One region of the Pseudomonas deceptionensis genome, then DNA from elsewhere that is predicted to be linked to it. Evidence: predicted binding sites of a transcription regulator. Region 1 holds the regulator's gene; the other holds the start of a gene.
What was found. Region 1 encodes FliA, which starts transcription of late flagellar genes. Its sites were predicted from a motif close to CTAAAGTTTNNNNNNNNNNNGCCGNTAA; they were not measured.

Region 1 (4,924 bases):
GATTGCCGGGGGCGTTGAGTTGACCGCGGCCCTGGATTACAAGCTGTCCGCGCTGGCACCTCGTGTGCCGAACATTGAGCTTGAAGAAGAACTGCGCAAGACCCAGTCGCGGATCGTCTCGGCCCAGGCCGAGCTGAGCCTGCGCGGGGAAGGCGAGGCGGGTGATAACCGTCAGTTGTTTGCCGGTTTGCCGCTGACCGCTGCCGAGCCGTTGATCGAGCCGACGCTGGAAGAACCACCGCGCCCTGCGCCGGTGGTCGCGCCGTCGATTGATCAGCGCGCTTTTGACAATATGCGCTCTGAACTCAATGGCCTGCGCGAGTTGCTTGAAGTTCAACTAGGCTCGCTGGCCTGGAGTCAGTTGCAGGATGCCAAGCCGGCGCAGGCCAATCTGTGGCGCCGCTTGCAGCGTATTGGTCTGTCCGGCCCGCTGTCGCGCGATTTGCTGGCGCAAGTGGCGGGTATTGAAGAGCCGCGCCAGGCCTGGCGGATGTTGCTGGCGCACCTGGCGCGGATGATTGCCACGCCTGAGCTGGAGCCGCTGGAAGAGGGTGGCGTGATCGCGATGGTCGGGCCTGCGGGGATGGGTAAAACCACCACGCTGGCCAAGCTGGCGGCGCGTTATGTGCTCAAGTACGGTGCGCAGAATATCGCGTTGGTGAGCATGGACAGCTTTCGCATTGGTGCCCAGGAGCAACTCAAAACCCTGGGCCGGATTCTCAATGTGCCGGTGACCCACGTGGCCCCGGGCCAGTCGTTGGGCCAGACCCTCGAACCGCTGGTGCGCAAGCGTGTGGTGCTGGTGGATACCGCCGGCCTGCAAGCCAGCGACCCGGCGTTGCGCCTGCAGCTTGAAAGCCTGGCCGGGCGCGGGATCAAGGCGCGCAATTATCTGGTATTGGCCACCACCAGTCAGAAACAGGTTCTGACGGCGGCCTACCTCAGTTACAAGCGTTGCGGGCTGGCCGGTTGCATCCTGACCAAGCTGGATGAAACGGCGAGCCTGGGGGAGGTATTGAGCCTGGCGATCAGTAACGCGTTGCCGGTGGCTTACCTGACGGACGGCCCGCGTATCCCGGACGATCTCCACCTGCCGCGGCGCCACCAGTTGGTGAGCCGTGCAGTGAGTGTGCAAATGCAGGAAGAACCCAGCGAAGAAGCCATGGCCGATATGTTCGCTGATATCTATCACAGCCCTCCCAAGCGGGTTGGCTGAGGTAGTCACGATTACGTTGCAATGTACCTACATCAGATGGTCTGAAGATTTTGTTCCGGTGGGGAACGCGCAGCCAACGTATGTAGCCGCGTCTAAGTAAGACAAGGTAAAGAAAGATCATGGGCAGCATGCATCCCGTACAGGTGATCGCAGTGACCGGCGGCAAGGGTGGCGTCGGTAAAACTAACGTTTCAGTCAACTTGTCTATCGCATTGGCCGAGTTGGGCAGGCGCGTCTTGTTGATGGACGCGGATCTCGGGTTGGCGAATGTAGACGTCCTGCTGGGCCTGACCCCGAAATTCACCCTGGCCGATGTGGTCGAGGGGCGTTGCGAGCTGCGCGACGTATTGCTCCAGGGCCCAGGCGGGATTCGTATCGTGCCGGCGGCCTCGGGCACCCAGAGCATGGTGCACCTGAGCCCGGCGCAACATGCCGGCTTGATTCAGGCGTTCAGCGACCTGGGCGATAACCTGGACGTGCTGGTGATCGACACCGCCGCCGGGATCGGCGAGTCAGTGGTCAGCTTTGTGCGCGCCGCCCAGGAAGTGCTGCTGGTGGTGTGCGACGAACCGACCTCGATCACCGATGCCTACGCGCTGATCAAGCTGCTGAACCGCGATTACGGGATGAACCGTTTTCGCGTGCTCGCCAACATGGCCCAAAGCCCGCAGGAAGGTCGCAACTTGTTCGCCAAGCTGACCAAGGTCACCGACCGTTTTCTGGACGTGGCCCTGCAGTACGTGGGCGCCGTCCCCTACGACGAATGCGTACGCAAGGCTGTACAGAAGCAGCGCGCCGTCTATGAAGCGTTCCCGCGCTCCAAATGCTCGCTGGCCTTCAAGGCCATCGCCCAGAAGGTGGACACCTGGCCACTGCCTGCAAACCCCCGGGGGCACCTGGAGTTCTTTGTCGAGCGTCTGGTGCAGCAAGCAGGGGGGCGCTTTTAATGACAGCCAGTGGCTATCGCATGTACAGCAAGGCATCGCGTGACAGCCAGTACGAGCTGATCGAGCGTTATGCCCCCTTGGTCAAACGCATTGCGTATCACCTGCTGGCGCGTTTGCCGGCCAGTGTGCAGGTGGATGACTTGATCCAGGCCGGGATGATCGGCCTGCTCGAAGTGTCGGGCAAATACGACGCGAGTAAGGGGGCGAGTTTCGAGACCTATGCCGGCATTCGTATCCGTGGCGCGATGCTTGATGAGGTGCGTAAGGGCGACTGGGCTCCGCGTTCGGTTCACCGCAATACACGCATGGTCAGCGATGCAATTCGGGTAATTGAAGCAAAAACCGGTAGTGACGCTAAAGATCACGAAGTTGCGGCCGAACTCCAGTTAAGCCTTGATGATTATTACGCCATTTTGAATGACACCCTGGGCAGCCGCCTGTTCAGTTTTGACGATCTGTTGCAGGACGGCGAACACGAAGGGCTGCATGAGGATGGCGCAAGTGCTCACCCGGAGCCTTCGCGGGACCTGGAAGACGAACGCTTCCAGGCCGCCCTGGCCGATGCGATTGCGCACCTGCCCGAGCGTGAGCGGCTGGTGTTGGCGCTGTACTACGACGAGGAGCTGAACCTCAAGGAAATCGGTGAAGTGCTGGGGGTCAGTGAATCCCGGGTCAGCCAGCTGCACAGCCAGTGCGCCGCACGATTGCGCGCACGCCTGAGTCAGTGGCGAGCGCACTAACCACCTTCTGTAGCCGCCGGCGCCGGCTGCGATAAGGGCCGCATAACCTTCGTTGCCTGTTCAAAGGCGGGGTTTCTGCGCAACCCGTCGCAGCCTTCGGCAGCGGCTACAGGGTTCGCGGTTTTGAATATTTACCGAACTTGATTGAATGGCGTGCTCAGGTGCTGGGCGCGTTTAAGACTGCTTGGAGGTCGAATTGGACAAGAACATGAAAATCCTCATCGTTGATGATTTTTCAACGATGCGGCGGATCATTAAAAACCTGTTGCGTGACCTTGGTTTCACCAACACGGTCGAGGCGGATGACGGCACTACGGCGCTGCCGATCCTCAATCTGGGGCATATCGACTTTTTGGTGACTGACTGGAACATGCCGGGCATGACCGGTATCGAGCTGTTGCGTCACGTGCGTGCAGACGAAAAACTCAAGCATTTGCCGGTACTGATGGTGACGGCTGAAGCCAAGCGCGAGCAGATTATCGAAGCGGCCCAGGCCGGTGTTAACGGTTATGTGGTCAAGCCGTTCACCGCTATTGCACTCAAAGACAAAATCGAAAAGATCTTTGATCGCATCGGTTGATCGGTTGCCTTGGGGGCGCTATGGAGCATCAAGAAGCTACGCAGGGCGATTTTGAATCGACCCTGAAAAAACATGCTCACGAATTGGTCGAAAGCCTTGAAAGAGGCCAGTTTGGCGATGCAGTGCAGCTGATTCACGAACTCAACCAGACCCGTGATCGCGGGTTGTACCGCGAAGTCGGCAAGCTGACCCGTGAACTGCACAGTGCGATTGTCAATTTCCATATTGACCCGAGCATGCCGCAAGCAGAAGAAGTGTCGCAGATCACGGATGCCACCGAACGTTTGGCCTATGTTGTGAAGCTGACGGAAGCCGCCGCCAACCGCACCATGGACCTGGTGGAGCACAGCACGCCGCTGGTCAACGGAATGGCTCAGGAAGCCAAAGCCCTGAGCACGGACTGGGGGCGCTTCATGCGTCGTGAAGTCGGTGCCGAGGAATTTCGCGAGCTGGCGCGTCGAGTCGACAGTTTTTTGACGCGTAGCGAAACGCAGAACAACACCGTGTCTGCAAACCTCACTGACATCTTGCTGGCCCAGGATTACCAGGACCTCACCGGTCAGGTGATCAAGCGGGTAACGCAATTGGTGACCGAAGTCGAAAGCAATCTGCTCAAGTTGGTGTTGATGGCCAGCCAGGTGGATCGCTTTGCAGGGATCGAACACGACCGTGATGCGATGCGTGCCGAAAATAAATCGCAAAAAAGCCAGACCAAGGGTGAAGGTCCGCAGATTCATGCCGATACACGTAATGACGTCGTATCCGGTCAGGATGATGTAGACGATTTGCTGTCCAGTTTAGGTTTTTAGGACTTCATGGACGTGCGGGCGCTGTTGCCTGGCGTCGAAGCCCTATTTCAAGGAGCACGTACATGAGCTTCGGCGCCGATGAAGAAATCCTTCAGGATTTCCTGGTTGAAGCCGGCGAGATTCTAGAGCTGCTGTCCGAACAGCTGGTCGAGCTGGAAAGCCGACCGGATGATGCGGATCTGCTCAATGCAATTTTTCGCGGTTTTCACACTGTAAAAGGGGGCGCCGGCTTCCTGCAGCTCCATGAGTTGGTGGAGTGCTGTCACATCGCCGAAAACGTCTTCGACATCCTGCGCAAGGGTGAACGCGGCGTCGACGCGGAGCTGATGGATGTGGTGCTTGAGGCCCTCGATGCGGTCAACGGCATGTTCAGCGAAGTGCGCGAGCGCTGCCCGATCACGGCGGCAACGCCTGAGCTGCTGGCGGCGCTGGCACGCCTGGCGGAGCCTGCCTCTGCCCAAGTGGCCGTTGCGCCTGTGCCAGTGGCAGCAGCCCCGGTAACCGATATCACCGACAGCGAGTTCGAACAGTTGCTCGACTCGCTCGATGCGGTCAAGGCGGCTGCGGCCGAGCCTGATCCGGTGACACCGGGGGAGGTTACGGCCAGCGACGAAATCAGCGATGCCGAGTTT
Region 2 (4,924 bases), 3.6 Mb from region 1:
AGGAAGTTGAACGTGAAATCGGCGCCGACGAAATTCGTCGGCAGCTGCACAACGAACACATTCTGTCGATGGAAGAGGAAGCCAAGAAGATTCTGGCTCCGCTGCAGGACGCCGTGAAGCCATTAACGCCGACCGAGCCTCCCGTCAGCACAGCGCCTGTCGAGCCAGCGAGCCCCGCGCCCGTGAGCCTGAGCAAAACCGCGTCCGACCCTGCGCCTCAACCGGCAGCGCCACACGACCCTACCCTGCCACCGCGAGCCCCTTAAGCGCATGAGCGATAAGCCTGAACACGACCAGCCAATGCCGCTGGTTTCGCACCTGACCGAGCTGCGCACCCGCCTGCTGCGCTGCATCGCGGCGATTTTCATCATCTTTGCCGGGTTGTTCGCCTTCACGCAGCAGATCTACACCCTGGTCTCCACGCCGTTGCGTGAATACCTGCCGGTGGGCGCGACGATGATCGCAACCGACGTGGCCTCGCCGTTCCTCACGCCGCTCAAGCTGACCATGATGGTTTCGCTGTTTATTGCGATCCCGGTGATCCTGCACCAGATCTGGGGCTTTATCGCACCCGGCCTGTACAAGCACGAAAAGCGCATCGCCGTGCCATTGCTGGTCTCCAGCATCTTCCTGTTTTATGCCGGCATGGCGTTCGCCTACTTCCTGGTGTTCCCGCTGGTGTTCAAGTTCTTCGCCGCCGCCACCCCCGAAGGCGTAGCGATGATGACCGACATCAGCAGCTACCTTGATTTCGTCATGACCCTGTTTTTTGCCTTTGGCGTGGCCTTTGAAATCCCGGTGGCCGTGGTGCTGCTGGTATGGATCGGCATCGTCGACGTCAAATACCTGCGCAAGATCCGCCCGTACGTGATCATCGGCTGCTTCGTGGTTGGCATGATCCTGACCCCGCCGGACATCTTCTCGCAAACCTTGCTGGCGATCCCGATGTGGATGCTGTTTGAAATCGGCATCCTGTTTGGCAGCCTGATCAGCAAAAACAAGCGCGGTGAAGACCCGGACGAACAACCGGCAGACAACGACGCCCAACCGCCAGCGCCACAAGCGTGAACCTGCTGCTCCTCGAAGAGGCTGATTTCATTGCCGCCGACCGTGTGATCCTGCGCGATCGGCGCCTGACTCACATGCAGGAAGTTCACCGTGCCGCTGTCGGCGACAGCCTGCGCGTCGGCCGGATTGGCGGATTGATGGGCAGCGCCGAGCTGGTGCGCCTTGAGGCTAAGGAAGCCGAACTGGTTATCCACAGCCTTGACCAGCCGCCCCCGGCCAAACTGCCCCTGACCCTGTTGCTGGCCCTGCCGCGCCCGAAAATGCTGCGTCGGGTGCTGCAAACCGTGGCCTCGATGGGCGTGCCCAAGGTCATCCTGGTCAACAGTTACCGGGTTGAAAAAAGCTTCTGGCAGACCCCGTTTCTGGAGCCCGAAGCCATTCGTGAGCAACTGATTCTTGGCCTTGAGCAATCACGTGACAGCGTCTTGCCCGAGATCATTATCGAAAAGCGCTTCAAGCCCTTTGTAGAAGACCGACTGCCGGCACTGGTCGAAGGCACGCTGGGTCTGGTTGGCCATCCGGGTGATTACCCGGCCTGCCCGCGCGGGCTGGACGAGGCGGTCACCCTGGCCATCGGCCCGGAAGGTGGCTGGATCCCTTACGAAATCGACTTGCTGGCCAAGACAGGTCTGCAACCGGTGCAACTGGGTGCGCGCATCCTGCGGGTCGAAACCGCCGTTACCGCTCTGCTCGCACGCCTGTTCTAGCCCTCCAGAATCAGTGGCCGCTGCAGCAGCGGCTACTGACATTTGACCTCGGTCACACATTCAACCTCTGCCCTTCAGTTATCTCCCTGCGCGCCGATGCCCTTACAACCCAGAAAGACTGTCACGAGTCTCGGTCAGTAAAGGAGTATCACCATGTACCGTCAGTTGGCCCAACTGCTCGGCAACATAAGCGTCAAACGTAAACTCAGCCTGGGCTTCGGCCTGGTACTCGTGTTGACCTTATTGATCACCGCCACCGGCTGGAATGGCCTGGTGTCCGTGATCGACCGGGGTGACAAGCTGGCCAACATCTCGAAAATCATCGGGCTGACCAAAGACCTGCGCATTGCCCGCCTGGAATATGAGCGCCAGCCCGGGGAAAACACCCTTGCCGACGTCACCCACCAGTTGACCGAACTGGACAACGCGCTGGAGCTCTCACATGCACAGCTGGTAGCTCCCGAAGACCTGACCCTGGTCGAGCAGCAACTCAACGCCGTGACTGAGTACAAGCGCGCCTTCGCTGACCTCATTCAGGGCTCCCGGCCCGGTGACCAGGCCGTTGAGCGCATGCACCAGCAGGGCAATGTCCTGATCGAGCAGAGCCAAAAGCTTTCGGCGCTGCAAACAGCCAAACGCAACACCGAAAGCCAGCAAGCCACCAACCTGCTGATCGGTTGTGCGCTGCTGGCGCTGGTACTGGGCTTCATTGCCGCCTGGGTCATTACCCGCCAGATTGTGATCCCGCTGCAGCGCACGCTGAAAACCGTTGAGCAGATCGCATCCGGCGACCTGACCCATGACCACCCGACCAACCGCCGCGACGAACTGGGCCAGCTACAGCAAGCCATTCAACGGATGACCACCGGTCTGCGCGAGTTGATTAGCGGCATCAGCGACGGCGTGACACAAATCGCCAGCGCGGCCGAAGAGCTCTCGGCGGTGACCGAGCAGACCAGCGCCGGGGTCAACAACCAGAAGGTCGAAACCGATCAGGTCGCCACCGCCATGCATGAAATGGCTGCGACGGTTCAGGAAGTGGCTCGCAATGCCGAAGAGGCCAGCGAAGCTGCAGTCGCTGCCGACCAGCAGGCCCGCGAAGGCGACAAAGTGGTCGCCGAAGCCATCTCCCAGATAGAGAAGTTGGCGATCGAAGTTGGTCACTCCACCGAGGCCATGGGCCATCTCAAGCGTGAAAGCGACAAGATTGGCAGCGTGCTGGACGTGATCAAGTCCGTCGCCCAGCAAACCAACCTGCTGGCCCTCAACGCGGCCATCGAGGCTGCGCGGGCCGGTGAAGCCGGTCGCGGGTTTGCGGTGGTCGCGGACGAGGTGCGCAGCCTGGCGCAGCGCACGCAAAAATCCACCGAGGAGATCGAAGAGCTGATTGCGGGCCTGCAAAGTGGCACCCAGCAAGTGTCGAGCAGCATGGACAGCAGCCGCGCCCTGACCGACAACAGCGTTGAGCTGACCCGTCGCGCAGGCGAGTCTCTGGGCAATATCACCCGCACGGTGTCGACGATTCAGGGCATGAACCAGCAGATCGCGGCCGCGGCCGAGCAGCAAAGTGCTGTGGCCGATGAGATCAACCGCAGTGTGTTGAATGTGCGTGATGTGTCCGAGCAAACCGCCGCGGCCAGCGAAGAGACTGCCGCGTCCAGCATTGAGCTGGCGCGTCTGGGTACGCATCTTCAAGCATTGGTTGGGCGGTTCAAGGTTTAAAGAGTCAAAAGCCCCTCACCCCCAACCCTCTCCCAAAGGGAGAGGGAGCTGGCGGGTGGTGTTCTTGAGATCGCATGCGGTCAGCCCCCTCTCCCTCCGGGAGAGGGTTAGGGCGCTTTTAAAGCACCTGCCGCAAAAACGCCTGGGCGCGCAGGTCTTTGGGCGAGTTGAAGAAGTCTTGCGGGTTGGAGTCTTCCAGCAACTTGCCATGGTCAAAGAACAACACGCGGTTCGCCACTTCGCGGGCAAAGCCCATTTCGTGGGTCACACAGACCATGGTCATGCCTTCGCGGGCCAGGGTCTTCATGACGTCCAGTACTTCGCCGACCATCTCCGGGTCCAGCGCCGAGGTGGGTTCGTCAAACAACATCACCTTGGGTTCCATCGCCAGCGCACGGGCAATCGCCACGCGCTGTTGCTGACCGCCCGAGAGGCGTGACGGGAACTCATTGGCCTTCTGCCCGATACCGACCTTCTCCAGCAGCGCACGGGCCTTGGCTTCGCGCTCGGCCTTGCCACGCTTGCGCACGACCTTCTGCGCCAGGCACAGGTTTTCGAGCACGGTCATGTGCGGGAACAGGTTGAAATGCTGGAACACCATGCCGACTTCACGCCGATAGGCATTGACGTCGGTTTTGGGGTTGGCCAGGTCCAGACCGTCAATGCTGACAGAGCCGGAGTCGAAGTCTTCCAGGCCATTGAGGCAGCGCAGAAAGGTCGACTTGCCCGAGCCCGACGGGCCGATCACCACCAGTACTTCGCCCTGGGCGACGGTGGTGCTGACGTTGTCTACCGCGCGAACAATGTGCCCGCGGGTGTCGAAGACTTTTACCAGTTCGCGAACTTCAATCACTTTGCGCGAGCCTCCGCTCAAGCCGGCTGGCGAAATGCGACAGCGGCAGGTTGATCAACAGGTACAGGCCCGCAACGCAGAACAGGATTTCGAACGGCGAAAACGAGGTGGTGATGACTTCACGGCCGCTTTTGAGCAGCTCGGTAATGGCGATCACCGACACCAGCGAGGTGTCTTTGACCAGGCTGATAAATTGCCCGGCCAGCGGCGGCAGCACACGTTTGAACGCTTGCGGCAACACGACGTAGCGCATCGACTGGCTGCTGTTGAGCCCCAGCGAGCGAGCGGCTTCGTTTTGCCCGCGGGCGATGGACTGCACACCCGAACGCACGATTTCAGCCACGTAAGCGCCGGTGAACAACGACAGCGCGGCAATACCGGCAAACTCGCGGGACAGGTTGAGTACGGTGCCAATAAAGAAGTAGAAGATAAAAATCTGTACCAGCAGCGGCGTGCCGCGCACCAGTTCGACGTACAGCGTCGAGAGGTCGCGCAGGGTCGGGTTATTCGACAAACGGCACAGGCCGGTGGCCAGCCCGATGATCAAACCCAATACGCCAGAAACCAGCGACAA

Region 2: the regulator FliA is predicted to act here: its motif matches at 1,848-1,875, upstream of BLW11_RS02625 (methyl-accepting chemotaxis protein).

Annotation. Positions count from the first base shown of each region.
Region 1 covers NZ_FNUD01000002.1:4,251,074-4,255,997, reverse strand. The annotation lists gene flhF (flagellar biosynthesis GTPase FlhF) at 1-1,216, shown strand, start outside; gene fleN (flagellar synthesis regulator FleN) at 1,336-2,163, shown strand; gene fliA (RNA polymerase sigma factor FliA) at 2,163-2,903, shown strand; gene BLW11_RS19655 (chemotaxis response regulator CheY) at 3,112-3,483, shown strand; gene BLW11_RS19650 (protein phosphatase CheZ) at 3,504-4,292, shown strand; gene BLW11_RS19645 (chemotaxis protein CheA) at 4,355-4,924, shown strand, end outside.
Region 2 covers NZ_FNUD01000002.1:619,166-624,089, forward strand. The annotation lists gene tatB (Sec-independent protein translocase protein TatB) at 1-266, shown strand, start outside; gene tatC (twin-arginine translocase subunit TatC) at 271-1,068, shown strand; gene BLW11_RS02620 (16S rRNA (uracil(1498)-N(3))-methyltransferase) at 1,065-1,775, shown strand; gene BLW11_RS02625 (methyl-accepting chemotaxis protein) at 1,929-3,497, shown strand; gene BLW11_RS02630 (amino acid ABC transporter ATP-binding protein) at 3,616-4,350, opposite strand; gene BLW11_RS02635 (amino acid ABC transporter permease) at 4,343-4,924, opposite strand, start outside.